DNA from 2 places in the Pseudoalteromonas sp. HL-AS2 genome. Region 2 is predicted to be linked to the other one. Evidence: predicted binding sites of a transcription regulator. Region 2 holds the regulator's gene; the other holds the start of a gene.

Region 1 (8,091 bases), 1.1 Mb from region 2:
TGTTTAGCGCCTGCAGCGCAAGCTGATACCTTATTAGGCTTGTATGTAGGTGTTGATGGCTGGAAAGCGGATAACGAAGGAAGCTTTTCTTATAAAGGAAATGCACCACAAGATTTTAATTTTGACGATGAAACCTTCGTAAGCTACTACGCTGCACTTGAGCATCCAGTGCCATTAGTACCTAATATTAAATTAAGATACACAGAGCTTGAGCTTACCGGCTCTACACGTCTGGATAAAACATTTTCTTTTAATGGTTCAGATTACGTTGTAGGTACTACGGTTAATTCAGTAAGTGACTTAACTCACATTGATTACACATTTTATTACGAAATCTTTGATAACGACTTAATCTCTATCGATTTGGGTGTTAACGCTAAGCAGTTTGATGGTGAGATTTTAGTTAAAGGTACTACGCAACAAGGTGGCGCTGATTATACTGAAACTGTTGAGTTTTCAGGCTTTGTACCATTGGTTTACGGCCGCGCTGAAGCAGGCTTACCTTTTACCGGGTTAAGCGTGTTTTTTGAGGGCAGCTTTGTAGCAATTGACGATAGCAAAGTTCAAGATTACCAAATGGGTATTGCATGGGAATTTATTGATAACCTAGCAATAGATGTTGCTGTTAAAGCAGGTTACCGCTCAATGACATTAGAGCTAGACGATGTTGATGATATTAACACTAATATTGATGCATCGGGTCCATTTGCGGGCATTCAAGTACACTTTTAATTACACTGCTAATTAATAGTATATAGCGTGGTTTTGCTACTTAGTAGTATGCCACGCTAGTTCAAATTCACTCTCAAGTGCACTATTAAGTAACTGCTTATACACTTTATTTACCGGGTAGTTAATGAGTTTAGATAGCTCATCACCTGTTTGCGTAAACTTATAATAACTCAATACTAAATCGCTATTTTTTGCTTTTAACGTTACTTTTTGTGATAAAAACGATAACGTAAGTTCTTGCCCAGTTTTTAGTACCGCAGACTCAATCTCTTTTCGATATAGTAAATTTAAATCCATTAAAGTTAATATATCAGGAAAGCTAATCCCTGTTTTTCCTAAATTTAAAGATACTTTATTGCCCTTACGTAACAAATCAAATAGTGATGGTTTTTTATAAAACCCCAGTAAAATAAAGTGGCTATCGTCTTTTTCATTATAACCAGAGAGGGATACACACTTTTGTAGAGAGTCAGCTTCGCGCTGGGTCATATGCTTAAGTGTTTGCAAACTTTTTATTGAGAAAGTCCCCGGGTTAAGCGTTTCACCGGTGAGTATTTTTGCCCAAAGTGACTGCATAGATTGATTTGAGGTATCACCACATAGTGCTACAAAGTGTTCTACCCAATCGGCATCGGGTTGTTTACTACTGGCTACGTCAGGACAAAAATCCATTGCCATAGCTAAAATTGTTTCTATATTTTGCTGTTGTTTAATGAGCAGTAAGTCTTGTCTTTTTTGTGCTCTAGCTAAAACGGTATTGTCGCTATTAATGCGATATAGCGGTTTAACCTTGCCTTGGGGGCCATAACTTTGCTCATTATTATGGGACGCCTCATTATTGCCTACTTTAATAATAGGATAACCCAGTAACGACTCTATGGTATTAGCGAGATTAATTCTTGCTTGTGCGGTTTTGACTGCCATGACTTTCCATTATTGTTTGTGCATCACTTAGCTGCGCTACTGTTTTTAAATTATTGAGCCCCAGTGATACTGCGTTACTTAAAATGTGCTCACTAAGCACAGCCACATACCCAGAAACTAAAGGCAGCGTGGCTTGCCCCGTAATTTGAAAAGTAACCGTGACCGTTTTTGCATTTTGCGTAAATATTACATTAGCGGCAATAATGTGTTCTTGAGCAAATAAAATATTCAACACCATTTTGTTTGCACTTAACGCTGTGGTGGTCATTTCACCTGCGCCCCATTTACTTTGCCATGATTGATGAGCACCAACCCCTGTGCTTGGCTCACCTAAGGAAAATTCCACAGAGGGATCCAGCTTCTTCCAAGGCGACCATTTATGCCACTGCGAAAAATCAGTGATTAAGGGTTTTACTATGTGCGTATTAGCATTAATGTTAATACTCTTTGTTACGTTATAGCTCTGTGGTAGTAATAGGCCAATAACGATAAAAAGTAAGAGTAAAACTAATAAAAGCTGCACTAACATTTTTAATATTTTAATAAAAAAACCTCAGATAAATTAGGTTACAAACTCATAACTTATTATTAATTTAGCATATTAACTCGGGTGTGCTTAACTTTCGAGGTTAATTTTATAGCAACTATTTTTTAATTGAGCTAGATACTTAGCCACAACCTATAAAAAGTAATAGTTAATTTAGGTGTATAAGTATTAAAAAATAACGAAACTTCACTTTAAAACCGCGCGGCACAGCAAAGTAGTGCTCTATCAAGGTAGGTTGGTATAGGGTATAATCTGCGCCTTTTGTTATTAAACGGTCAACTTTATGAGCACACTTAAAGCTAAGCGCGCCTTATTCTCATACCCAAAGTATTGGGCAGAGTGTTATGGCACAGCACCATTTTTACCTACTACACGCGAAGAAATGGATGCACTTGGCTGGGATAGCTGCGATATAATTATTATTAGTGGCGATGCTTATGTAGATCATCCTAGTTTTGGGATGGCAGTAATTGGCCGGGTACTTGAGGCGCAAGGTTTTAGAGTGGGTATTATTGCCCAGCCAGAATGGGACTCTAAAGAAGCGTTTATGGCGCTGGGTAAACCCAATTTATTTTTTGGTGTAACCGCTGGCAACATGGACTCGATGATTAACCGTTATACAGCTGAAAAACGCATGCGCCATGATGATGCCTACACGCCAGACAATATTGGTGGTAAACGCCCTGATCGTGCGGTAATCATTTACTCACAACGTTGCCGCGAAGCGTATAAAGATGTACCACTTATTTTAGGTGGCATTGAAGCAAGTTTACGCCGTGTTGCTCATTACGATTATTGGCAAGAAAAAGTGCGTCGTAGTGTTTTGTTTGACGCTAAAGCCGATATTTTAATATATGGTAATGCGGAGCGCCCACTGGTTGAGGTTGCTCATCGTATTGCAGCGGGCGAAAGTACCGATACCATTCAAGATGTACGAGGGACTGCGGTTATTCGTAAAGAGCCGTTACCAGGCTGGCGTGGCAGTGACTCTACCGCTATTGATAAAATAGGTAAAATTGATCCAATTCCAAACCCGTATGGCGCAGATGATGTTGGCTGTAGCAAATCAGAATTTAAACAAGCAGGTATAGACTTAAAAGCCGAAGCCGCCAAGGTTATTACTATTCAGCCAGCGCGCCCTAAGCCATGGGAAAAAACCTACGTTAAATTACCTGCGTTTGAGCAAGTAAGTGTGAATAAGCCATTGTATGCACATGCTTCTCGTATTGTGCACCAAGAAACTAACCCAGGTTGTGCTCGTGCTATTTTTCAGCGCCACGGCGATCGTTCTATTTGGGTTAATCCCCCAGCATATCCACTAGAAACACATGAAATGGACGCCGTATTTGGTTTGCCGTATCAACGTATTCCTCATCCTAGCTACGGGGATGCAAAAATACCTGCCTACGACATGATTAAAACGTCAGTTAATATTATGCGAGGCTGTTTTGGTGGTTGCAGTTTCTGTTCGATTACCGAACATGAAGGGCGGATTATTCAAAGCCGTTCGCAAGAATCAATAATTGAAGAAATTGAGCAAATTAGAGATAAAGTACCCGGGTTTACCGGGGTTATTTCTGACTTAGGTGGCCCAACAGCCAACATGTATAAATTGGGTTGTACTAGCAAAAAAGCAGAAAGTACCTGTCGACGTTTATCGTGTGTATACCCTGAAATATGTAAGCATATGGATACCGATCATACGCCAACAATTGAGCTGTATAAAAAAGCCCGTGAAGTTAAAGGCATTAAAAAAATATTAATCGCCTCGGGTGTACGCTACGATTTAGCCGTGCAAGATCCACGTTACGTTAAAGAATTAGTTACTCACCATGTAGGTGGATATTTAAAAATAGCGCCAGAGCATACCGAAGATGGACCATTATCAAAAATGATGAAGCCAGGTATGGGAGCGTACGATCAGTTTAAAGCGTTATTTGATAAGTACTCAAAAGAAGCGGGTAAAAAACAGTATTTAATCCCATACTTTATTTCGGCGCACCCAGGTACTAAAGACGAAGACATGGTAAACATGGCTTTGTGGCTTAAGTCGAACGACTTTAAACTTGATCAGGTACAAAATTTTTACCCATCTCCAATGGCAAATGCGACCACTATTTATCATACCGAGATGAACTCACTGCGTAATATTAAAAATAATACCGAAGTAGTACCTGTGCCGAAAGGTGCGCGCCAGCGTCGTTTACATAAAGCAATTTTACGCTATCACGATCCTGCGGGCTGGCCAATGATCCGCGAAGCACTGCGCAAAATGGGTAAAGCTAACCTAATAGGTAAAGCGCCAAATTGCTTAGTGCCAGAAGAAGGGCGCGACGAAAGAGCTGCAAAAGGAAGTAGTCGAGGTGGGCGCCCAGCATTAACGCGCCATACTGGTTTTAGCCAATTTCATAAGGCCAATACAAAACCAAAGGTAGCGAGTAATCGCCAAAGAGCTAAATAGAAATCATAGTTTAAAAAGTAGTTACCCTGTTTGGCTTATTACTAAGCTTGGGCTTGATTACTGAATATATGAGTACTGAAAAAAATGCCGCTTATTTTGCAATAAGCGGCATTTTTTATGTAAGTTATTTAAGTAAAACTTAAATAATATCAATTTTGTTACGAATGATTTTTACGCCATCCATATTTTCTAAAAACTTTTGTGCCAACGCACGCTCAAAACCTGTTTGCGCTTTACCGTATAAATCTACTTCGCCATTTTTAACTTGTACGCGAATATCGCTTAGCGCTAAATTAGGGTTGGTACGCAAAGTGTGGGTAATCGATTGCTGTAAGTTAGGTTGGGTTGCCAGGCTGCTAACGACAACCATATTTGTTGTAGCACTCACTTTTGTAGCGCATGCTAATAAAAACAAACAACAAAATGATACTAAAGCGATAGTTAATTTTAAACGGCTCATAATCATATCCTTACATTGCAATTAATCGGGTAGCCAAATTAGGCGGAGTTACCATGGTAGTTACAATTATCGTTCCATATTTAATGTACTGAAAATAAAGGCTATTTTATTAAGTGGGAATTCAGGTGGGCAATTGTTACATAAAACTAAGTAGAGATTACATAGCCCTAAACCGTGCAGTTATGGGGAACAGGCATTAAAAAGCCGACATTTTTGTCGGCTAATATAATACTAATTACAGTATGCGCTTAAGTTACTTTTTCTTTTTAACTTTAGCTTTTTTCTTCGCTTTCATTTTAACCGGATCTTTACGCTTTTTAGCCGGAGGCTTAGCTTCTTTATGCTTTGGCTCTAATCCTTTAATAACACGACGTTTAAGTTTTTGCTCAATATAGCGTTCTATTTTATAAAGAATGCCAATATCGTGCGCTTCAACCAGTGAAAGAGCGATGCCTTTTTTACCAGCGCGGCCTGTACGGCCAATACGGTGTACATATATATCGGCTGTGCGTGGTAGGTCAAAGTTAATTACATGGCTAATATCAGCCACGTCAATACCGCGCGCCGCTACATCGGTAGCAACTAATATACGGGTTTTGCCGCTATGGAAGTTTTCCATCGCTTTCATGCGTTTGTCTTGCGGCATTTCGCCGCGCAACCAGGCTGCTTTAACATCGTTAGTTGTTAGTTCACCAATTAGCGTTTCAAGGCGCTCACGGGTTTTAACAAACACTATGGCTTTAGTTACGTCTGGGCCATTAAGGGTATTAACTAACAGCTCAAGTTTATGATGATAGTCGTCGGCTAAATGTACCCACTGGTGAATTTTAGCCTTTTCTTTGCGTGACGATTCAGCTTCAAGCAATGCTGGATCGTTTAGCGTTGTTTCAGCAAATCTTTCAACACTGTCGCCTTCAAGGGTTGCTGAGAATAAAAAGCACTGACGACGATTTTTAGCTTCATCACAAATACGGCTCATTTCTTTTTTAAAGCCCATGTCTAGCATGCGGTCGGCTTCATCAATAATAAGCATTTCTACGTGTTCAGCATGAAAGTTTTCGGTTTCTAAATATTCCATTAAACGCCCTGGGGTGGCGATTAAAATGTCATTATTTTTTTCAAAAATCTCTTTATGCGTACCATAGTTAATACCGCCTGTTACTACCCCAATTTTAAGGTTAGTACGTTTAGCAAGTAGTTCGCATTGTTCATGAATTTGATAAGCTAGCTCACGAGTTGGCGTCATTACTAATACGCGCGCAAAACCAGGATCACGACGCGGAAAATCCAATAAATATTGAATAGCCGGAATTAAAAAGGCGGCTGTTTTACCTGTACCTGTAGGCGCAGATGCTAAAATATCACGCCCCTGAAGTGCTTCAGGAATAGCTTGTTGTTGAATGCTGGTTGGCGTTTCGTAACCCATTTTATTAATGGCGTCGAGTAGCTTGTTATCAAGATCAAATTCAGAAAATTGCATAGAGTGTCAAAAATAAAGGACAATGGCACTAATTATACTCGGTTACGCCTGCTTGGTGAATGAAAAGGTGAAAAAATGTCTGGTTTTGCATTTAAACAATTTAAAGTTGCGCACGAACAGTGTGCAATGAAGGTATCAACCGATGGTATTTTGCTTGGAGCATGGGCTAATTTAAGTAATGCCAACAGCTTGCTCGATATAGGTACAGGCACGGGATTGCTGGCGCTTATGTGCAAACAGCGCAGCCCCCAGTTAACTATAACGGCGGTAGAAGTTGATAAAAATGCTTACCAACAAGCGTTGCAAAATATTGCCGCTAGCCCGTGGCCAAATATAGAGGTGCACCAGCAAAGCATTCAAACTTTTAACAGCGCGCAGCCATTTGATGTAGTGATAGCCAATCCGCCGTATTTTAATCACAGTTTAAAAGGTAATAATAAGGCGCGTAATATTGCGCGCCATACAGATGGTTTAAGTTTTGCTGAGCTAATTAGTGCTTTTAAAAAGCTCAGTCATTCAGGCTCAACCTTTAGCTTAATTTTACCCACTACAGAGGTTGCGGTGTTTATTGAACTTGCTACTCAAAACGGGCTTTTTTTAAATACTCATTGCCAAGTAAAGGCGACGCCAAATAAAGCGATTAGCCGAAGCCTAATGACCTTTAGCTATATAAACCAGAGCATTGTGGAATCAGCTTTGTGTATAAAAGATAATGAAAACAACTATAGCGAAGATTATATTACGCTATGCAAAGCATTTTATTTGAAGATGTAATGTGGTAAACAGTGCTGGTATGATGAGTTTATATGTATACAGGAAACTTATAATGAAAAAACGAACTAAATCAGTATTATTAAGCGCCTTAGCCGCTACATTTTTTACAACGCAGAGCGTACTTGCCAGTATGACGCCTGTTGGGCTTTGGAAAACCATTGATGAAGACACTAATGAAGCTAAGTCGTATGTCCGTATAGTTGAAAATAACGGGGTTTTAAGCGGCACCATTGAAACATTATTAAATAAAGATAAGCAAAATGCAGTGTGCTCGCAGTGCTCGGGCGATAAAAAAGATCAGCCCATATTAGGCATGACCATTATTGATAATGTGATTGATAGCGGTGATGGTAGTTGGGAAGACGGTCAAATACTCGACCCAAATAACGGTAAAAGCTATACAGTGCGCTTAACGACTCAAGATGCTGGTGAAAAATTAGAAGTGCGTGGTTATATTGGCTTTTTTTATCGTAACCAATATTGGCTAAGAGTGGAGTAGTTAGCCAATAAAATTAAAGCGCAGTGTGGCTGCGCTTTACAAGTACAACAATAATAAACAGTATTACAGGGTTTCGCTGTACTCGGTCATTACCTGTTCAACCCAAGTGGCAATACGCTCGTCGCTTAGCTCGTACTGGCTGTCTTCATCAAGGGCTAAACCAACAAAGTGTGTACCGTCTTCGGTGAGTGCTTTAGATGCTTCAAACTCGTAA
Region 2 (8,091 bases):
CAATATTCAAGTAGATATAATGCTACTCACTATGCGCAGCGAACAGCCCGTTATTATAACTGGACCGAATTTAAAGATCACCGGTAAAGGCCTTGAAGCCAATTTAACAACCGAGGTGATAAAACTAATTAACCATACGCGAACACTATATTATGACCAATAACCTTGCAAAAATACTTATTATTCCATCGCTTATACTTGTATTTAATAGTAATGCGGCAGAGCAAAGTACTTCCCCATTAGCTAATCAAATTTCTATTAGTGCTGACCGCCAAGAAGGCCAACTAAAAGAAAACGTTGGTATTTTTGAGAAAAACGTCGAGATAATTCACGGTAATCGTCGTATCACCGCCGATCGTTTAGAAGTACATAAGCGCGACGAACTTGGCGATAATAAACAACTATTAATTGCCACGGGCAGCCCTGCATATTTTGAAGAAAAGCAAGCAGATGGCACTGTCATGAGCGCCAGCGCTAACGAAGTACGTTACGATGTAGCGAAACGTTTTTTAACCCTGGTAGGAGATGCAAACATTTCTCAAGCTGGGCAAAAAATTACGGCTAAAAGCATCACCTATGATATAGAGCAACAGCTTATAAGTGCTGAAAAAGATGAAAACTCAACTGATCGGGTACACACTATTTTAGTGCCTGTAGACGTAAAAAAAGAACAAAAACTCAATAAAGGTCAGCCATGAGTACATTAAAAGCAGAGCTATTAGCAAAAAGCTATAAAGGCCGTGAAGTTGTTAAAAATGTAGGACTTGAAGTAAAAGCTGGCAGCATTGTTGGTTTACTTGGCCCAAATGGCGCAGGTAAAACCACTACCTTTTACATGATTGTAGGCTTAGTACCTAGCGACAAAGGTAAAATATTAATTGATGATAACGATATTACCTTACTTCCTATGCACAGCCGTGCTCGTTTAGGTATTGGTTATTTACCACAAGAATCTTCTATTTTTAGAAAGCTCACTGTGTATCAAAATTTAATGGCTATTTTAGAAACGCGTAAGCAACTAAATAAACAAGCCAGGGAAGAAACCCTAAATAGTTTATTGGACGAATTTAGCCTGCAACATATTCGCGACAGCTTAGGTATGGCGCTATCTGGTGGTGAACGTCGCCGCGTAGAAATAGCACGTGCTTTAGCTGCAGATCCTAAATTTATATTGCTTGATGAGCCCTTTGCTGGCGTGGATCCCATTTCAGTACTCGATATTAAAAAAATTATAGAACACCTTAAAAATCGTGGTATTGGCGTACTAATTACCGACCACAATGTAAGGGAAACCCTTGATGTTTGTGAAAAAGCCTACATTGTTTCTCATGGGGAGCTAATTGCATCTGGTACTCCTGAATTTGTATTAAACGATAAAACAGTACGTGATGTTTATTTAGGCGAGCAGTTCAAACTGTAATATTTATGTTATTACTATAAGCATCTGCTAAGATTAATCATATCAATTTATAAGGATTGTTAGAGATAAATGAGGCAATCATTACAGCTGCGCATGGGCCAGCAACTTACAATGACTCCGCAACTGCAACAGGCTATTCGCTTATTGCAGCTTAGTACCTTGGATCTCCAGCAAGAAATACAAGAAGCACTTGATAGCAACCCATTACTTGAAGTTGATGAACAAGATTACACGGAAGAATCAGCAGGTAAAAACGAGCAAAAAGCAGATGACATTACTGTTAGCGCCTCTGCTGACGACACCCCAAGCGAGTATGAGCAAGATAGCGGTGAAGCACTAAATAAAGACACCATAAGCGACGACATGGCCATGGATGTATCATGGGATGAATATATGAGCGCAGCGCCTGCCTCTTCATCAGGGCCAATGCCTGAAGATGAATCTATTTATCAAGGTGCATCAACCGAAACCCTGCATGAATACTTAATGTGGCAATTACAGCTCACCCCTTTTAGCCCTACCGACGAAGCTATTGCCATAGCTATCGTTGAAGCCGTAGATGACTCTGGTATTTTAACCCTCAGTTGCGAAGACCTTTTAGCAAGCTTTAATCAAGAAAGTGATGACGAACACGAAGTAGAACTAGATGAAATAGAAGCAGTGCTAAAGCGCATTCAATTATTTGATCCTGTTGGTATTGCAGCTCGCAGCTTGCAAGAATGCTTATGCATTCAATTAAATCAATTTGATAAAGACACCCCTTATATTAACGAAACAAAAATGGTGTTAACTGATCATATCGATTTACTCGCTGCTCGCGACTATCGTACGTTAATGAAAAAAACTAAGCTCAAAGAAGAAGAGCTTAAAGAAATAATGACACTTATTCATACGCTTAACCCTAAGCCTGCGGATACTATTGTCAGAGAAGAGTCTGAATACGTTATACCTGACGTGTCTGTTAAAAAAATAAAAGGCCGCTGGGTGGTAGAGCTAAACCCAGATAGCATGCCAAAAATACGTGTTAACAGCCAATATGCGGCTATGTCTCGTACAGTAAAATCCAGCGGTGACAGCCAATTTATTCGCTCGCACTTACAAGAAGCTAAATGGTTTATTAAAAGCCTAGAAAGTAGAAACGAAACCCTCCTGAAAGTAACTAATTGTATTGTTAAGCAGCAACAAGCGTTTTTTGAACATGGCCCAGAAGCCATGAAACCTATGGTTTTAAACGATGTTGCCGAAATAGTTGAAATGCACGAGTCGACTATTTCACGGGTCACTACGCAAAAATATATGCACACTCCACGTGGCATTTTTGAGCTTAAGTACTTTTTTTCAAGCCATGTAAGCACCGAAAATGGTGGCGAATGTTCATCAACTGCCATACGTGCCTTGATTAAAAAGTTGATAGCTGCAGAAAACTTAGCCAAACCATTGAGTGATAGCAAGATTGCAGATATATTGGCTGAGCAAGGAATTAAAGTAGCTAGACGGACAATTGCAAAATATCGCGAATCTCTGGCTATTCCCCCGTCGAATCAACGTAAAAGCTTGATTTAAGACGTACAACAAAGAGGAAAATGCTGATGCAACTAAACTTAACTGGTCGTCATGTAGACATTACAGACTCATTAAGAGACTATGTAAATAATAAATTTGCAAAGCTGCAAAGACACTCAGATCACATAACTAATGTGCATGTTATTCTCGATGTAGAAAAATTAAGTCAAAAAGCTGAAGCAACAATTTTTGTAAGTGGCGCTGAGCTATTTGCATCGACCGAACACCAAGATATGTACGCTGCCATTGACTCGTTGATTGACAAACTCGATCGTCAAGTAATTAAACACAAAGAGAAGTTTGCTCGACACTAACACTATGAAATTAAGCTCACTTATATGCCAGGACTGCAGCAAAGCTGTGGTCCTTTTTAATAGTAAAAAAAGAATTTTAGAATTCATCAGTGAACTCGCGCATAAAAAAATGCCGTATTTACCTCAGCAAGATATTCTCACTGCTTTATTGGCAAGAGAAAAGCTAGGTAGTACCGGTATTGGCCGAGGAATAGCAATTCCACATGGCCGTATGAGCGGGGCACAAGAGCCTCTTGCCTTAATTTTAATAAGCGAAACCGCTATTAATTTTGATGCAATTGATAATCGTCCAGTTGATATTTTTGTTGCGCTTATAGTGCCCGATGGCGATAACCAGCAGCACTTGAAAACACTAGCCACAATAGCTGATAAACTAAACGATAAAGAGTTTTGTAAGCAATTGCGTGCGGCAAAGTCTGATGAAGCGTTATACCAAGTTATTTTGGATCAATCCTAGTTACTAATAAAGGGGTGGTAAATGGAATTAATTATTATAAGTGGCCGATCAGGTTCTGGTAAGTCAGTTGCTTTACGTGTTGTAGAAGATTTAGGTTACTATTGTGTAGATAATATTCCGGTAAATTTGCTGCCTTCATTAGTGCGCAGTGTCTCTGATAACTACGATAAAATAGCCGTTAGTATAGACGTGCGTAACCTGCCTAAAGATCAGCAGCAGTTTAACGATATTCTTGAGTACTTGCCCGACTTTGCTAAACCAACGTTATTTTATTTAGATAGCGACGATCAAACGTTAATCCGCCGTTATTCAGAAACGCGTCGTTTGCACCCGCTTTCGATTGATTCGCTACCGCTAGATTTAGCAATAAAAAAGGAAAAAGAATTACTCGATGTACTCGTAACGCGGGCTGATCATGTCATTGATACAACCGATTTAAGTGTGCATCAACTTGCTGAATCTATGCGTGAAACCATACTCGGTAAAAAAGACAAACAGCTTATCATTACCTTTGAGTCGTTTGGCTTTAAGCATGGTATTCCCAAAGGTGCTGATTATGTTTTTGATGCGCGTTTTTTACCAAACCCACACTGGGAACCGGAGCTCAAGCCTTTAACTGGATTAGATCAACCAGTAAAAGATTATTTAGCTAGTCATAGTATTGTGCAAAAATTTACTTGGCAAATTCAAACCTTTGTACAAACGTGGTTACCACACCTAGAGCGTAATAATCGCAGTTATTTAACCATTGCTATTGGTTGTACTGGTGGTCAGCACCGCTCAGTTTATTTAGCGCAAACAATTGGTGAAAGCTTTGCTATGTCTCACCCTAATGTAAAAATTCGCCATCGCGAGCAAGAAAAATAATTCAATTTAAATAATCATCTGTTCAGCTTAAGTAGAGTATCTTATGCGCTTAGAAAATACATTTTTAATAAAAAACAAGCTAGGCCTGCATGCTAGAGCTGCTACCGTATTAGCACAATTAGCGGTACAATTTGACGCATCTATTACCTTATTTCAAGATGAAAAAGAAGCCGCTGGCGATAGCGTACTGGCTTTAATGTTACTAGAAAGCAGCCAAGGTAAAGAAGTAAAAGTAGTGTGCGAAGGACCCGATGCAGAGCATGCTTTACATGCCGTTGGCCAATTAATAGCGCAGCGCTTTAACGAACAAGAATAGTAGGCACTTTATTTAAACCAAGTAAACGAGCTAAAATATAGGGTTAGTGAAACCTTAAGCTAGTTTGGCTAAAAAAAGTAAGATAAACTGAACGAAGTTAATGACTAACTTCTTCCCTAACGTTATAAAAATAAATTAAGGACGCCAATGCCCGAAACTTTCGAACAAGACTACCCACTACAACAATTACAACAAGTGACCAAGTCACTCAATAGTGGTCAGTTTGTTCAAGTTAGGCGCATGCTGGCAAAAACAGCTCCTTGTGATACCGCACTTTTACTAGAATCATCACCACATAAAGTTCGCCGCCTGCTCTGGCAATTAGTTGATCCAGATGTACAAGGTGATGTCCTTGAAGAACTCTCTGAAGATGTACGTTTAGGCATTATTGCCCAAATGGAACCTAAGCACATTGCTGCTGCCACTGAAGACATGGGCCACGATGACTTAGGTGAAGTACTGCGAAGCCTGCCTGACACGGTTTATAAAGACGTGGTTAGCGCCATGGACATTCAAGATAGAGAACGTGCTACGCAAGCACTCTCCTATCAGGAACGCTCTGCTGGCGCGCTGATGAACACAGATACAGTAACCATTCGCCCTGATGTAACCCTAGATGTGGTACTGCGTTACATTCGCTTGCGCGGCGAACTCCCAGAAGGTACCGACGACCTTTACGTTGTCGATAAGCATAACTGTTTTTTAGGCGCTTTATCGTTAAGTACCTTACTAACTAATTCGCCCGAAAAAATTGTTCATGACCTAATGGATGAAGACTGTGAGTCTATTCCTATTTCGATGGATGAAAGCGAAGTGGCGCAATTATTTGAACGTCATAACTGGATATCAGCCCCAGTAGTTGACGACAATGCCCAACTACTTGGCCGTGTTACTATCGATGACATCGTTGATGTAATACGCGAAGACGCAGAACATCACTTATTAGGTTTAGCGGGTCTTGATGATGAAGAAGATACCTTTGCACCGGTTTTAAAAAGCTCAAAAAAACGCTCTGTTTGGCTAGGTGTTAACTTATTAACGGCTCTGGCAGCTGCTTTTGTTGCCAGCTTTTTTGAAGGTACTTTAGCAATACTGCCTATTTTAGCCGTGCTTAACGGCATTGTCCCTTCGATGGGTGGGGTGGCCGGTAGCCAGTCATTAACCTTGGTTATTCGTGGTATAGCAGTAGGTCATATTAACCAAACTAACCAACGCTTTGTAATGATAAAAGAACTCGCCATTGGTGCATTAAACGGTATTTTATGGGCTGTTTTAATTGCCAGTGTTATTGCCCTATGGCAATGGGACTTAATGCTTGGCGCGGTACTGGCGTTTGCAATGTTTATGAACTTAGTTGTTGCGGGTGTGGCGGGTGCGTGTATTCCTATAATACTTAAACGTATGAAAATAGACCCTGCACTTGCTGGCAGTGTAATACTCACTACAGTAACCGATATAGTAGGTATCTTTGCCTTTTTAGGCACCGCAACTTGGTTGCTGGTTTAATCAGTAAACCAGCGCGCATTACTGTGTAAATACGCGCTGGTTAAAAGTAACTTTTACGCAATATAATTTAACCAGCGTTCAGGTTATCAGGTTATCTAGTCTTCTTTATTGATTGTAGAGCCATCGACTCCTTCTTGCTTTGACGATTGTGTATTTACTTTATTACTTATTATTGCATCGAGGTTTTCGCCACCTTTAACCCCAAAATCTAAACTGCGCATTGGGAATGGAATACGAATATCAGCCTCATTTAGTGCTTGCTGTACTGCCACAACACCTTTGTGGCGTACTGTCATAAAGTCTGGCTCACCAGGGTATTTAATCCAAAACCACAATAATAAATTAATACTACTGTCGCCAAAACTCTCTGCGTATACGGCCGTTTCATCTTGGCGTATTACAAACTCAAATTGATTAATTTTATCCACAATAACGTTTGCGGCTTTTTCTATGTCTTCTGTTAATGAAATTCTTACCGGCACTTCTATGCGTCTAACGCCTAGCGTGCTGTAGTTTCGCAATACATTTCTAAATAGTATTTTATTAGGCACTAGTATTTGCTGCCCATAAAAGCTCTCTATTAGTGTATTACGCAGGTTTATTGAATGCACAGAGCCAAACACATCATCAGTTTTTATTACATCACCTGGTTTAAATGGCTTACGAATACCCATAGCAATACCTGCTATTAAGTTTTCGGTCATATCTTGAAATGCAAAACCAATCGCTAAACCAACAATACCGGCACCAGCTAGTAATGACGTTACCGTGCCTTTTAAGCCCATAAAATCCAGTGCTATAAACACTCCTACACTTAATATCAGCACTTTAAATATAGAAGCCATTAAATCAGCTATCTGTTTTGAATCGAGGGAGCGGCGTAATAAATTTTTCATTAAGTTACCGGCAAAGCGAGCCAGCATAGAAAATAGAATGACAATAATAACTGCCACAATAAAATTAGGAATATGGCTTATAACGACATCAAACCACCCTCCGAGCTTTTCTTCGATAAGTTTTTCGGCGTCGCTAATTGAGGGAATACTAAACATGTAACTTGCACCTATTGATTTATAATGTGATTAGAATCAATCTTGAATTCGCATATCAATTGCAAGTATAGCGCCAGTATTAAAAAAGCCATGCTGTGCATGGCTTTTATAGATTAGGTAAAGGTTTAAGTTTTAGCTTTGTTCATCGCGTAAAAATACTGGCTCAAGCTCTTTCACACTTGCTTCGGCGCTAAAGTAATAACCCGCTACTGTAAACTCTTTAAGCTGGCTTAGCTGAGTTACTTTATTTTCGATGAGGTAACGCGCCATCATGCCTCGTGCTTTTTTAGCGTAAAAACTAATTACTTTATATTGACCATTTTTACAGTCTTTAAAGTGTGGAGTAATTATTTGTGCATTAAGGGCTTTTTTATCAACCGCTTTAAAGTACTCGTTTGAAGCAAGGTTAACTAAGTATTGGGCGTCCTCGGCTTTTAATACCTCGTTAAGTTTATTGGCAATTACACTGCCCCAAAACTCATACAGGTTTTTACCACGGCTGTTTTCAAGCTTGGTGCCCATTTCAAGGCGATACGCTTGCATTAAATCAAGCGGCTTTAAAAGCCCATATAAGCCCGATAGTATGCGTAGGTGGC

The links. Region 2 encodes sigma-54, which starts transcription at its own class of promoters, with help from an activator protein. Its sites were predicted from a motif close to GTTGGCACGNNNNTNGNNT; they were not measured.
Region 1: RB215_RS02655 (BON domain-containing protein) is a predicted target of sigma-54. The motif match lies at 5,185-5,203, and genes of this name have one in related genera.

What each region holds. Positions count from the first base shown of each region.
Region 1 is NZ_CP133571.1:556,649-564,739, forward strand. It holds gene RB215_RS02635 (TIGR04219 family outer membrane beta-barrel protein) at 1-732, shown strand, start outside; gene RB215_RS02640 (TIGR03899 family protein) at 769-1,656, opposite strand; gene RB215_RS02645 (SRPBCC family protein) at 1,625-2,185, opposite strand; gene RB215_RS02650 (YgiQ family radical SAM protein) at 2,487-4,664, shown strand; gene RB215_RS02655 (BON domain-containing protein) at 4,804-5,124, opposite strand; gene srmB (ATP-dependent RNA helicase SrmB) at 5,378-6,604, opposite strand; gene RB215_RS02665 (tRNA1(Val) (adenine(37)-N6)-methyltransferase) at 6,680-7,378, shown strand; gene RB215_RS02670 (DUF2147 domain-containing protein) at 7,431-7,877, shown strand; gene fldB (flavodoxin FldB) at 7,941-8,091, opposite strand, start outside.
Region 2 is NZ_CP133571.1:2,663,950-2,672,040, forward strand. It holds gene lptC (LPS export ABC transporter periplasmic protein LptC) at 1-163, shown strand, start outside; gene lptA (lipopolysaccharide transport periplasmic protein LptA) at 153-698, shown strand; gene lptB (LPS export ABC transporter ATP-binding protein) at 695-1,420, shown strand; gene RB215_RS12430 (RNA polymerase factor sigma-54) at 1,490-2,983, shown strand; gene hpf (ribosome hibernation promoting factor) at 3,010-3,297, shown strand; gene ptsN (PTS IIA-like nitrogen regulatory protein PtsN) at 3,302-3,754, shown strand; gene rapZ (RNase adapter RapZ) at 3,776-4,621, shown strand; gene RB215_RS12450 (HPr family phosphocarrier protein) at 4,665-4,937, shown strand; gene mgtE (magnesium transporter) at 5,085-6,443, shown strand; gene RB215_RS12460 (mechanosensitive ion channel family protein) at 6,539-7,495, opposite strand; gene yaaA (peroxide stress protein YaaA) at 7,628-8,091, opposite strand, start outside.